Regions from separate parts of the Agrobacterium salinitolerans genome, predicted to be linked through region 1. Evidence: predicted binding sites of a transcription regulator. Region 1 holds the regulator's gene; each other region holds the start of a gene.

Region 1 (3,715 bases):
TACGCCCATATGCAGCGGTCGATAAACCCGACGCCTTTCGGGCTCGACATGGGCATCACCTATATGCTGATGGCCGTCGTCGGTGGTTCGGGCCGGGTTGTGGGCGCCATCTTCGGCGCAGCCGTGGTGCTGGTGTTGAAAGAGGTGCTGCAACGGGTCCTGCCCGGCCTTGTCGGCACCTCGGTGAATGTAGAAATGATCGTGTTCGGCGTGCTGCTCGTCCTGATCCTGCAGCTCTCCCGAGACGGTCTTTGGCCACTTCTGGAAAAATACCTGCCTGCCCGGCCGCCGCGCGCCATCCGCCGCGACGGCGCCAGTCTTGAAACGCGGGACATGCCTGCGCCCGGCAGTCCGCTGGTCGGGGTCGATCGGGTGCGGAAGACATTTGGCGGACTGACGGCGGTCAACGATGTCAGCTTCGATATCAAGGCCGGGCAGATCGTCGGCCTGATCGGCCCGAACGGCGCCGGCAAGAGCACGACTTTCAATCTCATCACCGGCATCCTCGGCCTTTCCGGCGGCAACGTCACCTATCAGGGACAGAAGCTCTCAGGCCTCAATCCCCGGCTGATCGCCAAACGCGGCATCGCCAGAACCTTTCAGCATGCCAAGGTCCTTCCAACCATGTCGGTGCTCGAAAATGTCGCTCTCGGCGCGCATCTGCGTGGCAATGCCGGCGTTTTCCGGAGCTTCTTACGGCTGGAGCGAAAACAGGAGCGGGCGCTGCTTGCCGAAGCCGCCCATCAGCTCGATCGCGTCGGTCTCGGTGCTCATCGCGACCGTCCCGCCGGCGACCTCGCTCTCGGGCAGATCCGAATTCTGGAAATTGCCCGCGCGCTCTGCCTCAACCCGACGCTTCTGCTGCTCGACGAACCGGCGGCCGGTCTGCGCCACGGCGAAAAGCAGGAGCTCGCCACACTGCTGAAAAAACTGCGGGCCGAGGGCGTGAGCGTGCTGCTCGTCGAGCATGACATGGGTTTCGTCATGGGGCTGGTCGATCACATCGTCGTCCTCGATTTTGGCACCCTGATCGCCGAAGGCAAGCCGGCTGAAATCAGGCAACATCCAGCCGTGATCGCGGCTTATCTTGGGGGTGCAGCGTGAGCGGACATCTACTCGACATCAAAGACATCCACGTTGCCTATGGCCGGGCGGAGGTGGTGCATGGCATCTCGCTTTCCATGACGTCCGGCAGCATCGTCACGGTCATCGGCGCAAACGGGGCGGGCAAGACCACGCTGCTCAACGCCATCATGGGCGTCGTGCCTTCGCGCGGGACCATTCTTTACGACGGCGCGCCAGTGCCCGATACCATCGAGGCCCGGGTTGCCGCTGGCCTTTGCCTTGTGCCGGAAAGGCGCGAATTGTTCGGGTCGATGACCGTCGAGGATAATATCGAGCTCGGCGGATTCCTGCGCTCACGCCAGGAGCGCAACGAAACCCGTGAGGAAATACACGCACTCTTTCCACGCCTTCGCGAGCGCAGCAAGCAGCTTGCCGGAACGCTTTCCGGCGGCGAAAGGCAGATGCTGGCGCTCGCCCGGGCACTAATGAGCCGGCCGAGGCTTTTGCTGCTGGATGAGCCTAGTCTCGGGCTTGCGCCGTTGATCGTCGCCGAAATCCTGCGCATCGTTGCCGAACTGCGTCGTACCGGTGTCTCCATCCTGCTCGTCGAACAGAACGCCCGCGCCGCGCTTGAAATCGCCGACGAGGCCTACCTCGTCGAACTCGGCGAGGTCCGCCGCTCAGGCCCGGCCGCCGAACTCGCCGTCGATCCGGCACTGATGGCGAGCTATCTCGGACCGGGCGAACACGCCCTCTAAGAAAATCCTCGTAACGGATATGAGCGATTTGCCGTCTTAGACGGACGGATCGTCGTACCGGATGCCTGAAACACAGAGCTGCCTTCAATTGCCCACTTCAGACAGCAGTTCCTCCGATTATCAAAATAGTCACCAACCCTACCGGCTCTCGGCAGTTCACGCTTTCGAATATCAAATCACGATCTGAGATGCACCCTTCACGAAATTTTAGGGGATTGCGGAACACATATGGAACATATAGTGTTCGTTCTGTATTTGTTTCGCGACTTCAACGACGATTCTCAAGGGTGTTTTCCTCATGCTCACGCGCAAACAGCAGGAATTGCTTCTCTTCATTCATGAAAGAATGAAAGAGTCCGGCGTGCCGCCCTCCTTCGATGAAATGAAGGACGCACTCGATCTTGCTTCCAAATCCGGCATTCACCGGCTGATTACCGCACTCGAAGAGCGCGGGTTTATTCGCCGGCTACCCAACAGGGCGCGAGCGCTGGAAGTGATAAAATTACCTGAGGCCTATACGCCGGGCGCAAGGCCGCAGCGTGGTTTCTCACCGAGCGTCATCGAAGGCAGCCTGGGCAAGCCGAAGGCGCCGGAGCCGGCCGCGACCCCCAAGGCGCCTGCCAATGATCTCGGCGGTGCCGTCACCGTGCCGGTCATGGGCCGCATCGCCGCCGGTGTGCCGATTTCCGCCATCCAGAACAACACCCATGATGTGGCTGTGCCAGTGGATATGCTGGGTTCGGGCGAACATTACGCTCTGGAGGTCAAGGGTGATTCGATGATCGAGGCCGGCATTTTTGATGGCGATACCGTCATCATCCGCAACGGCAATACGGCCAATCCGGGTGATATCATCGTCGCGCTGGTGGATGATGAAGAAGCGACCCTGAAGCGTTTCCGCCGCAAGGGAGCCTCCATCGCGCTGGAAGCTGCAAACCCGGCCTATGAGACCCGAATTTTCGGGCCTGATCGGGTGAAGATACAGGGCAAGCTGGTTGGGTTGATCCGCAGATATCATTGATGCCGCCGCCGGTTTGGATAAGCCGAAACAGTTAAACGGCGGCATATCTGGCCTGCAAGATGAAGGGCGCGTCATTTCGTTGAATTGATGCGCCTTTTCTTTTTTAAGTGGCAAACGCGCTCGTCGTTGCGAAAATGCGGTTGTGCACGATGGCCCATCCATCAATTGGCGTTATGGGAGCCATGGATTCTTTGCGATATTCCAAGACCATTCGCAGATATAGAAATGCGCATCCTATCGGGGGAAAAACGCCATGTACGATCTTTATATTGCCAACAAGAACTATTCCTCATGGTCGCTGCGGCCCTGGGTTTTGATGCGCACGCTCGGCATCGCCTTTGATGAAAAACTCGTTCCCTTTGGCGAAGGTGTTGCCTTCTCCAGCTTTTCGCCGACGGGCAAGGTGCCGTGCCTTGTTGATGAGGGCGTGACGGTTTGGGAATCGCTGTCGATTGCCGAATATCTGGCCGAGAGACATCAGGGTGTCTGGGCAAGTGACAAGCAGGCACGGGCCTGGTCACGCTCGGCGGCAAGTGAAATGCATGCGGGCTTCTCTTCGCTGCGCAATCTCTATCCCATGTCGGTCGGTATCCGCGTAAAACCGAAGGGCGGCGATGCCGGGCTTGCGGCCGACATAAAACGCATTGATGCGCTGTGGAGCGAAGGCCTCGCAAAATTCGGCGGACCGTTTCTCGCCGGTCAAAAATTCACGGCGGTCGATGCCTTCTTCTGCCCGGTGGCGTTCCGTTTCCAGACCTATGGCGCCGATCTTTCGCCAGCGGCGAAGGCCTATTGTGACAGGCTGCTTGCCCTGCCCGCCATGCGCGAATGGTATGAGGCCGGACTGAAGGAAATCTGGCGCGATCTGCCG
Region 2 (3,715 bases), on a different contig from region 1:
ATGTTCGACAGTTCGAAAAGCCGCATCTGGTCGTTGGGCCGCCTTCTGAGACTGAGCGCCATATAGGCGCGGTCGAAAAAAGCAGCCTTGAGCCGGCGCAGGCGAAGCGCGCAGAGATCGTCGGCCAGATCGGCGAGCAGCACGACGATCAGTCCTTCGCCATAGGTGACGAGATCGTCCCATGTCAGCCGGCATTTGCCCTTGCCGCCTCTTTTTTTGCCAACGGAAAGCACCCGGCAAAGACGGCCGTAGGCCTGGCGATCCATGGGATAGGCAAGCACGGAAATATCGTCATCCAGATCGAGCCGGCAGCCGATGACGAGGCCGACGCCATGATTATTGGCGGCTTCGTAAGCGCGGGGAATGCCCGCAAGGCTGTTGCGATCCACGATACCGAGCGCCTCGATGCCAAGATTTTTGGCCTGTTCGAAAAGCTCCTCGCAGGAGCTGGCCCCGCGCAGGAAGGAAAAATGCGTGGTCACCTGCAGCTCGGCATAACGCGGCGTACTCATGCGAAGACCCCGTGGATGAACCATCCTTGCGAACCGGTCTCGGCATGTTCGCCGTCGCCGGAGCGGAAAATCCAGAAGCGCTCGCCGCTTTCATTTTCCACCGTGAAATAATCGCGTACGGCGGCCTTTTCCCGGTCGCGTTTCCACCACTCGCCAAACACGCGCTCCGGCCCGTCGGCGCGTCGCACATTGTGGCGCACGCCTTTCCAGAGGAAATAACGCGGCGGATGGTCCGGCAGCAGCGCCAGCGTTTCGATGGGTTCCGGCCTTGCAAAAAGCCTGACCGGACGCGGCCAGTGGCCAGGCCAGCCGAGCCTATCTTCTGGCGCAAGCGCCGCAACGGGGGTAAGGGAGCGTTCCGGCACATCGCTCGCCACCGCCGCGTAACGATAGACCCTGTGGCCACGATTGAGGATGACATCGACCGTATCGGCGATGTCCGCACGCCCCTCCTCCAGAAGCGAGGATCGAGCCTGTGCGGCGAGAAGCGGTTCGGCATGGGTGGCGGTCAGCACCATCATCTCGATGCCGAAGCCGGGATCGATGGTGTCGATCCGGTCGGTCAGAAGCCGGACCAGCTGTTTGACATCGCGCACCGGTCTTGATGTGCCCGCCCTTATGGCCTGTAGACCACTATCGACCCTGTGCAGCACCAGATCGACCCGGCGAGCACCAAGACCGCGCTTTTCCAGCGCGGCGCAAAGGTCAACAACGAGCTTCTGCGTATAACGGGCAATCGTCTCCGCTGCTGCGATGGGTTCGGGAAAGGCGCGCCGCACCTCCACCAGCTCGGCCACCCGCACCGGTTCGATGGGTTCGCCAATCTCTCCGAAAGCCTGGGAGAGACGGCGGACAAGCTCGGGGCCGAAACGCAGGGTCAGCGGCGCGCGCGCGGCTTCGGCAAGCTCACCGATGCTGCGGAAGCCGAGCACTTTCAGCCCGGAAACGATACGCTCCTCCAGCCTCAGCGCAGAAAGCGGCAGGCCGCTGATCGCCGCTCTCTGGCCACCCGGCGGTATGATGCTGATTTCCTCACGGCTGAAACGTGCCAGCGCATGAGCCGCCCCCCAGCTATCGGCAATGGCGGCGCGGGCGGCAAAGCCTGCGGCATGCAGGCGGTTGACCATGCCGCTCAGCATCAGCGTCTCATTGCCGTGCAGATGGTCAGCACCCGCTGTGTCCAGCACCAGCCCGTCCGGCGGGTCGGCAGCGACAATGGGGGCGTAGATGCGTAAAAAATGAAAGGCCAATTGCTCAAGGGCGCGGGCATCACCAGCCGAGTCCAGATCTTCCATAAGAAGACCCGGCACCAGCGCCTGTGCCTTGCTGACCGGCGTACCGGGGCGGATGCCCGCCGCCTTTGCCGCCTTGTCGAGCCCCAGCACCAGCCGGCGGCTGCCCTGTCGGCCGATCATGACCAGCGGCGTTTCAACCGGCGGCGCGTTCTGCCCCAAAAGACGCCGGAAGCGATCCGTCGGCCATGTCGGCAGGTAGAGCGAGACGACCCTTTGCATCACAGGCTTCCACTTCAAATTCGGCGCTTTCGCCGCCGCGACATCGCAAGAGTTCAAGAAACCAGCGCGGCCTGCCCACCCCCGGCACCGGCAAAGGCGAAGAGGGCCGCACGGAAATCCGCCAGCGTGTAACGGACGCGGTCGGCTCGCCGAACAGCGCCGCATCGGCCGGACGCCTGAAACGGCGGATGGCGATGCCGGTAACGCCAGAGGTTTCCGCCGCCAGTTGCAGCCGTCGCGAGGCGTTCATCGGCAATTTCGCCAGTTCGCCCATCACCGCGCCGAAACCATTGCAGCGTAGGCCCTCCTCGAAACAATCGAGCACGCCTTTCTCATCGCGGCATTCAACGATGATGAGCCGGTTCTGCGACAGGCCCGCCTGCGTCAGCCCCGGCATGAACAGATCCCGTCGGGTGACGCACCATAAAACCTTGCCGGAAAGCCTTGCCGCCACACCGGCCGCAAAAAGGGCAGCCGCCGCGCCATCGACAGCGCCATTGCCGCCGCCGCTCACCTCATGCAGGCAGCCGAGCTTTAGCCCGCCTCCCGGCAGGTGATGGTCGAGGGCATCCACGCCGAAAGGCAAAGTTTCGTGCAGGCGCGGAGCGCCGTTACCGATCCTTTCCAGCCTTTCACGCAGCTCTTCGACAAGGAGCAACTGATCCGCGCGCTTTTGCATGGCATGACAGGTTTCAATTCCGGTTATTCATCTTAATTGTTCTTGTTTTGTTCCTATTTCGGTAAAGAGTCAAGCAACAGGTTGGCGCTCTTCAACAGTTTGCACGGGAAGAGAGGATTCCGGCCTTGCGGCGCTCTGCCCCATCGTTAAAACGGAATTGTCCGCTCGCCGCCTGTTTTCCCCCGACAGCCGCAGGCAACGGACATCATGGTTTGGAGGAACCACCGATGATCGCCAGCATCTTGATTGCCGTGGTTGCGGCGATTCATATCTACATCGTCATTCTGGAAATGCTGCTGTGGGAAAAGCCGGCCGGCCGAAAAGCCTTTGGTCTCTCGGCGGATTTCGCCCGGCAGACAAAAGTGCTTGCCGCCAATCAGGGGCTTTATAACGGCTTTCTCGCAGCCGGGCTGATCTATGGGCTCACACAGGGCGATGACGGGCTCAGCTTCAAGGTTTTCTTCCTGACTTGCGTTCTGATCGCCGGTATTTTCGGCGCGATCACTGCCAATATGAAGATCCTGTTCATTCAGGCATTGCCGGCATTGTTTGCGCTCGGCTTCCTCTGGCTTGGAGCATGACCTGATGACCGCATGGAACGACACCTCCGCAAGAGACGCTCTCAACCGCATTTTCATGGCCGCAGTCGCCAGCGCCGATCCGGCAAAGGTGCTGCAACACCACCTCCCCTCCCCGCCCAAAGGGCGTTGCGTGGTCGTGGGCGCCGGCAAGGCTTCCGCCGCCATGGCCGCAGCGCTTGAAGCGGCATGGCCACATGTGGAGCTCTCAGGTGTGGTGGTGACGCGTTACGGACATGCCGTGCCGACGGCGCGTATCGAAATCATCGAGGCTTCCCATCCCGTGCCCGACGAGAAGAGCGCGGAAGCGGCAAAACGCATTCTCGCCGCAGTCGAAGGGCTCACCGCCGACGATATGGTGATCGCACTGATTTCCGGCGGCGGTTCGGCACTGATGGTCGCGCCAGCCGAAGGCATGACGCTTGCGGACAA
Region 3 (3,715 bases), on a different contig from region 1:
TGGCGCGCGCCACCTTGGCGGGGTCCTCTTCGGCCAGCAGCATGGGGTTGTCGCCGGCAATCGCCAGCCGCGCTGCGCCATTGGCATAGGCCTTGGCCATGCCCTCATAGAGCCAGCCGGAAGCCCGGTCGAAATTCGCGTCGCTGGCATGGCGGTAGCGCGAAAGCGTGGTTTCCTCGTCGGAATAGAAAGTGGTAACCAGCCCGCCGCCCGCCATATAGGCATGCTTGGTCAAAAACCTGACCAACGGCAGGGCCGCCAGCGGTGCAGTGATCACCAGATCCTGATCCTTCTGCAATTGCAAGCCGACCTTGACGGCGACTTCCGCGAGTTTTTCCAGTTTGACGGGATCGATGGGGGAAACGGTCATGATCTGCCTTCGTCTATTTCAATAGGAGGCGCCGACCATAGCCCATTCCTTCCGAAAGCCAAATGCTTTCAGGCGTGCCCCTCGCGCGTCAATCGGCGACCAGCGGTGCCGCAATGGCCTTCAGCGCCTTTTGGGCATCGCGTGGCGAAAGCCTTACCTGCAAGCCTCGCTGCCCGCCGTTCATGTAGACACAATCATGCGCCATGGCCGCGGCCTCGATGGCCGTCGGCACCTGCTTCTTCTGCCCGAAAGGGCTGATGCCGCCGACATGGTAACCGGTCGCCCGCTCCGCATCGGCGGGTTTCATCATGCTGGCGGACTTGCCGCTGAAGGCGGCGGCAAGCTTCTTCATGCTCACCTCGCGGTCGGAGGGGACAATGACGCAGACCGGCTTACCGTCCAGCTCCGCCATCAGTGTCTTCAGCACCAGATGTGGCGCCTCACCGATCGCCTCGGCCGCCTGCAGCCCGATGCGATCGGCATTCGGGTCGTAATCATAGGTCACGGTGGTGAAGGCGATGCCGGCCTTGGTCAGCATCTGGGTGGCGCGGGTCGTTTTGGACATGGTGGGCTGCGTTCAGGCAAAAAGGGTCTGATAGATTTCCGGCTTGAAGCCGACGGTTATCTTGCCCTTCGCCTCCAGCACCGGACGCTTGATCATCGAGGGCTGCTCCAGCATCAGGCCGATGGCCTTTTCGCGGGTAAGATCGGCCTTCTGGCTGTCATCGAGTTTCTTGAAGGTCGTGCCGGCCCGGTTGAGAACCGTTTGCCAGCCGGCGGCATCACACCATGTTTCCAGATGGGCGCGGTCGATACCGGCTGCCTTGTAGTCATGGAAAGAATAGTCGACGCTGTTCGTCTCCAGCCAGCTTCTGGCCTTCTTCATCGTGTCGCAATTCTTGATGCCGTAAATCGTGACCGTCATGCTATCGCCTCTTCGTCTTCAAGCCTTCCGGCATAACAAAATATCCATCTTATTCAAGCTGCCGCCTGAGGCGCCTTGCGTCGATTCATCCCTCATAATGCTTGAGCTATGCAAAATCGAGGTGGCTGACATCCAAACGAGCGCGAGCAAAGCTGCATGGCTTCCCTGCTACATCGAGAGTTGTAGAAGATGCCTGAAATCCCCATTATCTGGGCAACAAAGATGGAGATTAAAATGCGTCAGGTTGCAAAGACATCGCGTAACTTCTTCGGTGAAACCTTCGCCGTTCTCGGTGCAGCGCTCTCGGTTTCGGCCGCTGTTCGCGCACATCGCAAGCCCGCCCGTGCCGATCTAGAAGCTCTCGGCATCGACGGCAAGGCTTTCGACAAGGTTCAGCTCTAAGCTGCTATCGTTTGTAGCGAGGCGATTTCGCCTCGCCCGTGAGTATATTTTGGCGCGCCTTAGCGTTCCGACTGCTTCCGGTTCGGTCGTTTTCTAGGATCGATCAGTTTGTGCGGTAGATGTAGCTGACTTTCGAGCGGCTCATACCGATCCGCTTTTGCGGAGAGTGCGAAGCGTCCAAGGGACTCATGTCGGGTTTCGCCATTATGGCTGAAAACAAGCTCGAAATTACTCGCAAGCCAGCTATATGGCTTTCCGGCTGGCATCGGTTCCATCTTCCCGCAGCTATAAATCATCGTGATATGCGGTGTAAAAGATGGTGCAGGGATATAGGGAAGGTTCGCCTGTCGAAGCGCCCGTTGCAGCAGCCTCACCAGGGCATGGATCTCCGGCTGATCACCACCGTTTCGTAGGACCAAACTGTTGCGATTGCCAAAAAGTGCACTTCCGTCAAAGATGACCGGAACAGGCCGCGCGCTTACCGCACCCATTGCCGCCTTCAGTCTGCTTGTCAGTCCGTGAGGGATCGTCTCGAAACATCCCAAACACAGCAGGGTTATGTGCAGAAGCTCGGCGGGATATGCCTCACGGGTTGTCCGACCCAGAGCATGATGCGACGCATCGGCAAACATTCTTTCCGCCAATTGCCGTGGCGGCTTCAGCAGCAATAGGAGCTTGTTTCGAAAGCGTGGATTGACGCGTCGTATTTTCTGCGGCTCCAGCCCATCAAAGCAAAGCTGCCTCAAGGCTCTTTCGTCCGTCAACTCGCACTCCATGACGATGCTCCACAGCCTTATGCCAAGGCCGGAAACCTATCATTGTGAGGTGATAAAATAAAGAACAAAAGATGAACGGAAGGCGGAATTGCTCCGCCTTCGCTTATTCCCACTCGATCGTGCCGGGCGGCTTGCTCGTCACGTCGTAGACGACGCGGTTGATGCCGCGCACTTCGTTGATGATGCGGGTTGCGGCACGGCCGAGGAAATTCATGTCGTAGGGATAGAAATCCGCCGTCATGCCATCCACCGAGGTTACGGCGCGCAACGCGCAGACGAAGTCGTAGGTGCGGTAATCGCCCATCACGCCCACGGTCTGTACCGGCAGCAGCACGGCAAAGGCCTGCCAGATGGTGTCGTAGAGACCAGCCTTGCGGATTTCGTCGAGATAGATCGCATCGGCCTTGCGCAGAATATCGAGCTTCTCACGGGTGATCGCGCCGGGGCAGCGGATTGCGAGACCCGGACCTGGGAAGGGATGGCGGCCGATGAAGCTTTCCGGCAGGCCGAGTTCACGGCCAAGTGCGCGGACTTCATCCTTGAAGAGCTCACGCAGCGGCTCGACGAGCTGCATATTCATGCGCTCGGGAAGACCGCCGACATTGTGGTGGCTCTTGATGGTGACCGAAGGGCCACCGGAAAAGGAGACGCTTTCGATGACGTCAGGGTACAGCGTTCCCTGCGCAAGGAATTTGGGTGCGCCCTTGCCATCGGCGGCGATCTTGGCCGCCTCGGCCTCGAAGACTTCGATAAACAGACGACCGATGGTCTTGCGCTTCACTTCCGGATCGGAAACGCCCGAGAGTTCACCGAGGAACAGATCGGCGGCGTCAACGTGCACCAGCGGAATGTTGTAATGATCGCGGAACATGCCGACGACCTGCTCGCTTTCGCCAAGCCGCATCAGGCCGTGGTCGACATAAACGCAGGTCAGCTGGTCGCCGATCGCCTCATGAATGAGGATGGCCGCAACGGAGGAATCGACGCCGCCGGAAAGCGCGCAGAGCACGCGGCCGGTGCCGACCTGCTCGCGGATCTTGCGGATCATTTCGGCGCGATAGGCGGCCATCGTCCAGTCGGATTTGAGCCCGACGATCTTGTGCACGAAGTTGGAAAGCAGCTTGCCGCCATCAGGCGTATGCACCACTTCCGGGTGGAACATGGTGGTGTAATAGTGACGCTTCTCGTCCGCGGCGATGGCGAAAGGTGCATTCTCGGAAGTCGCGATCACCTCGAAACCGT
Region 4 (3,715 bases), on a different contig from region 1:
TGATCAGTCTCTCCGCATCGCTCATTCAGGGCATTCCATTGTTCTAACCGAATTCATCAGGTGGTCGTCGCCCCTATATCACGACTATCGCTTCAAAGCGCTTCACGAAATTCAGGATAGACCGGGCTCCATATCCGCTTGACGGGCGTCCTTACCGCGAAAGCTCTTTCAGCCCGAGCCGGATTAGCTTGGCGCTGTCGCCGCCCTCGCCGCCGTTCTTCAGCGCGGCGGCAACCGCATTGGCGGCCTGGTCGCGCGAATAGCCGAGATTGGTAAGCGCGGAAACGGCATCCGCAACCGGCGCGGATGCGACGCCTTCGCCAAGCTCCTGCTTCAGTCCGATCGAGGCGGAAGCCTCTCCTGCGAAGGCAGGCGCCTTGTTGCGAAGCTCGGTCACAAGACGCACCGCCACCTTCGGCCCGACGCCCGGTGCGCGTGAGATCATCGTTTTGTCCTGTAGCGCAATGGCATTGGCCAATTCGGAGGGCGACAGCGTGGAAAGCACGGCCAAGGCCACTTTCGAGCCCACCCCCTGCACGCTCTGCAGCAGGTTGAACCATTCCCGCTCCAGCGCCGAAAGAAAGCCGAAAAGCTTCAGCTGGTCCTCACGCACATAGGTTTCGATAAACAGCACCACCGCCTCGCCGACGGAGCCGATTTTCGCCAGCGTGCGCGCCGAACAATAGGCCACGTAACAGACGCCGTGCACATCCACCAGCACATAGTCCGCGCCGATTTCCTCGATGCTGCCTTTCAGTTTTCCGATCATGATGCCGCCCGCTGCAATGAGACTTTAAATATTAACCGGCCGCCAGCAGTCGCCGCATCCTGTCACCGCCGCGATTATGGGCGTGGCAGATGGCGATGGCGAGCGCGTCCGCCGCATCGTTACCCTTGAATTCGGCCTTCGGCATCAGGATTTTCAGCATCATGTGAATTTGCTGCTTTTCGCCGTGCCCGACGCCGATCACGGCCTTCTTGACCGCGTTCGGCGCATATTCGAAGACCGGCAGTCCTGCGCGTGCCGGAACCAGCATGGCGATGCCGCGCGCCTGACCGAGTTTCAAGGTCGCAACCGCATCCTTGTTCACGAAAGTCTGCTCCACCGCCGCCTCGTCGGGCCGATGGCTGTGCACGATATCCGCTAGCCCGTCATGCAACTGGCAGAGCCGGGAGGCCAAATCCAAATCACCGTCCGACGTCACCGTGCCGGAGGCGACAAACCGCAGGCTGTTTCCGAGGGTGTCGATCACCCCCCAGCCGGTACGCCTTAATCCGGGGTCAATACCGATGATTCGAATCGTCTGTTGCATGAGGCACCTTATCTTTCCGGCTGCGACCCTGCCAGCCATAAGTGAACAAAACGACAACATTCGTCAAATTTGCAGTGCAGCATTTACCTCTGCTTAAACCGCGTGTCGCATTGTTCCCCCACAAAATCAAAAAAGGGGAGCTGCGGACATGACGATCCGCAGCGCAATATGTTCGCCATATCAGCCGTCCGATGGCGCCATGCATGCATGGCGCGGGAACTGATCCGGCATTGAGGGCTGCATCGGCCATGTTGAACCGTTTTCATTCCATATCCACCAAAGTGCTGGCGATTTTCCTGGCGCTTATGGCGATCTCGACCGGGGCTCTGACACTTCTCGGCTATCAGAGCAGCAGCGGCGTTCTCGAAGAACAGGCGTCGAAATCCATGGAGAGCATTCTCGTCTTTCGTGGCGACATGCTCCAGGAGCGTCTTGAGCAGCTGAAAACACAGGCGGATTCCATCGCCAAGATCGAATCGCTGCAGATGGCCGTTGTTTCCATGCGCAGCGGCTGGGCAACCGTGCAGAAGAACTCCGGCGACGCGAAGGCGGAACTGCAGCGCGTCTTCGTCAGGGAAAACCCCTTCAACGAAAAGGAAAAGCTGATCAAGCCGGAAAGCCCGAGCGGCTTTTATTATTCGACCCACGAGAAGACCCAGACGGATATTGGCGGTTATTTGCAGGAAACGCCGTTCAGCGACGTCCTCTTCATCGATCCGGCCGGCACAGTCTATTATTCCTACCTGAAAGGACCGGCCTTCGGGGAAACCGTCGCAGGCGGCGCCTGGGCGGAAAGCGGCCTCGGCGCGGCCTTCGCACGCGGCGCTGCGAATGCCGAAAAGGCCGTGAACGACATGGCACAGACCAGCTTCTCCGGCCTGCGCATCGATGCGGCCACGAAAGAGGCCGGCGTTTATTTCGGCGTTCCGGTCGTCAAATTCGGGGCGTTCAAGGGCGTCGTTCTCTTCCGGGTCAAGGAAGAGGTCTTCAGCCAGATCCTCACGAAGGGTGTGACGGCCGGCAGTTCCGAACAATCCGCAATCGTGTCCGCCGATGGCAAGGTTATCGGCGTGGAGGGCAACAGGCTGGTTGGCCTCGATCCGGCAATCTATGGCTTCCATGGGCAGGCGTTGAATGCGACAGGCATGACGATTGCCAAGATCGACCGTGCGGATGGCGAGGCCAATGCCTATGCCCGCCCTTTCTCTTTCGCCGGTGAAAAATATCTGGCGGTGGAAAGCATGCTGCGCAGTGAATTGAATGCGGGCTCGGTTTCAATTGCCGGCACGCTTGCCATGATCGGCCTTTGCGTTCTGGCCGCGATGTGCGCGGCGACGGCCTTCTTCGCGCGGCGTCTGTTCGCACCGCTGGAAAAACTTGCAGGATTGACCGGCGAAGTGGCAGCGGGCCGTCTCGATGCCGAAATCGGCAATCAGGACCGGAAGGACGAGATTGGCCGTATGGCACGAGCGCTCGGAAGTTTCCGTGAAAAACTCATCCTTCAACGGGAAATGGAAGAGACTGCTTCGCGCACGCGGGAGGAAGCCGAAACGGCGCGGCGCGCGCATCTTGCCGAGCGTGAGGCCGAGGCAGGCACCCTGCAGATGGTCGTGCAATCGCTGGATGAGGGGCTCGACCGGCTGGCGAACGGCAACCTCGCCTATCGTATCGAAACCATCTTCCCCGAAGATCTGGAAAGCCTGCGCCATAACTTCAACACGGCGCTTTCCCGGCTCAGCGAAACCATGCAGGCCATCGGCGGCAATTCCGCCGCCGTTCGTGGCGGCTCCGAGGAAATGCGGGTGGGCGCTGACCAGCTCGCCGAACGCACCGAGCGGCAGGCAGCTTCCATCACCGAAACGGCAAGCGCTATCAAGGCGATCACCGAAGCCGTCCGCGACCAGATCGAGCGCGCCGAACAGGCAACGCGGATCGCCCGCGACGCCAGTGCAGAGGCCACGGCATCCAGCCGCGTGATGGAGCAGACAATCGCCGCCATGGAAGCGATCCAGACCTCGTCGCGCCAGATCAACCAGATCATCGGCGTTATCGACGAAATTGCCTTCCAGACCAATCTTCTCGCCCTCAATGCAGGCGTGGAAGCAGCCCGCGCAGGCGAAGCCGGCAAGGGCTTTGCGGTCGTGGCGCAGGAAGTGCGCGAACTGGCGCAGCGATCCGCGGCGGCCGCAAAAGAAATCACCAGTCTGCTGAAACGCTCCACCGACGAGGTTTCCGCCGGCGTGGCGCTGGTGGAAAAAGCAGGCACGTCGCTCTCCGGCATCGGCAAGCATGTCCAGACCATCAGCGCGCGCATTGAGGAGATCATGGAATCCACCCGCGAGGAGGCGCATACGCTCTCGGAAATCAACAGCACCGTCACAAGCCTCGACACCATGACCCAA

The links. Region 1 encodes LexA, which represses DNA repair genes until DNA is damaged. Its sites were predicted from a motif close to TGTTCNNNNTGTGTTCNG; they were not measured.
Region 2: a site for LexA is predicted at 2,743-2,760, ahead of O9X91_RS10955 (ImuA family protein). Genes of this name have one in related genera too.
Region 3: a site for LexA is predicted at 2,534-2,551, ahead of O9X91_RS02555 (2'-5' RNA ligase family protein). Genes of this name have one in related genera too.
Region 4: a site for LexA is predicted at 1,355-1,372, ahead of ruvC (crossover junction endodeoxyribonuclease RuvC). Genes of this name have one in related genera too.

The regions. Positions count from the first base shown of each region.
Region 1 is NZ_JAPZLN010000003.1:296,086-299,800, forward strand. It holds gene O9X91_RS13430 (branched-chain amino acid ABC transporter ATP-binding protein/permease) at 1-1,104, shown strand, start outside; gene O9X91_RS13435 (ABC transporter ATP-binding protein) at 1,101-1,823, shown strand; gene lexA (transcriptional repressor LexA) at 2,122-2,844, shown strand; gene O9X91_RS13445 (glutathione S-transferase family protein) at 3,098-3,715, shown strand, end outside.
Region 2 is NZ_JAPZLN010000002.1:479,865-483,579, reverse strand. It holds gene O9X91_RS10965 (error-prone DNA polymerase) at 1-512, opposite strand, end outside; gene O9X91_RS10960 (Y-family DNA polymerase) at 509-2,026, opposite strand; gene O9X91_RS10955 (ImuA family protein) at 1,941-2,705, opposite strand; gene O9X91_RS10950 (DUF1304 domain-containing protein) at 2,933-3,286, shown strand; gene O9X91_RS10945 (glycerate kinase type-2 family protein) at 3,291-3,715, shown strand, end outside.
Region 3 is NZ_JAPZLN010000001.1:540,651-544,365, reverse strand. It holds gene O9X91_RS02575 (aminopeptidase) at 1-370, opposite strand, end outside; gene ybaK (Cys-tRNA(Pro) deacylase) at 459-935, opposite strand; gene O9X91_RS02565 (ArsC family reductase) at 948-1,295, opposite strand; gene O9X91_RS02560 (hypothetical protein) at 1,530-1,697, shown strand; gene O9X91_RS02555 (2'-5' RNA ligase family protein) at 1,757-2,473, opposite strand; gene guaA (glutamine-hydrolyzing GMP synthase) at 2,577-3,715, opposite strand, start outside.
Region 4 is NZ_JAPZLN010000004.1:62,233-65,947, forward strand. It holds gene ruvB (Holliday junction branch migration DNA helicase RuvB) at 1-25, opposite strand, end outside; gene ruvA (Holliday junction branch migration protein RuvA) at 152-769, opposite strand; gene ruvC (crossover junction endodeoxyribonuclease RuvC) at 801-1,313, opposite strand; gene O9X91_RS15515 (methyl-accepting chemotaxis protein) at 1,562-3,715, shown strand, end outside.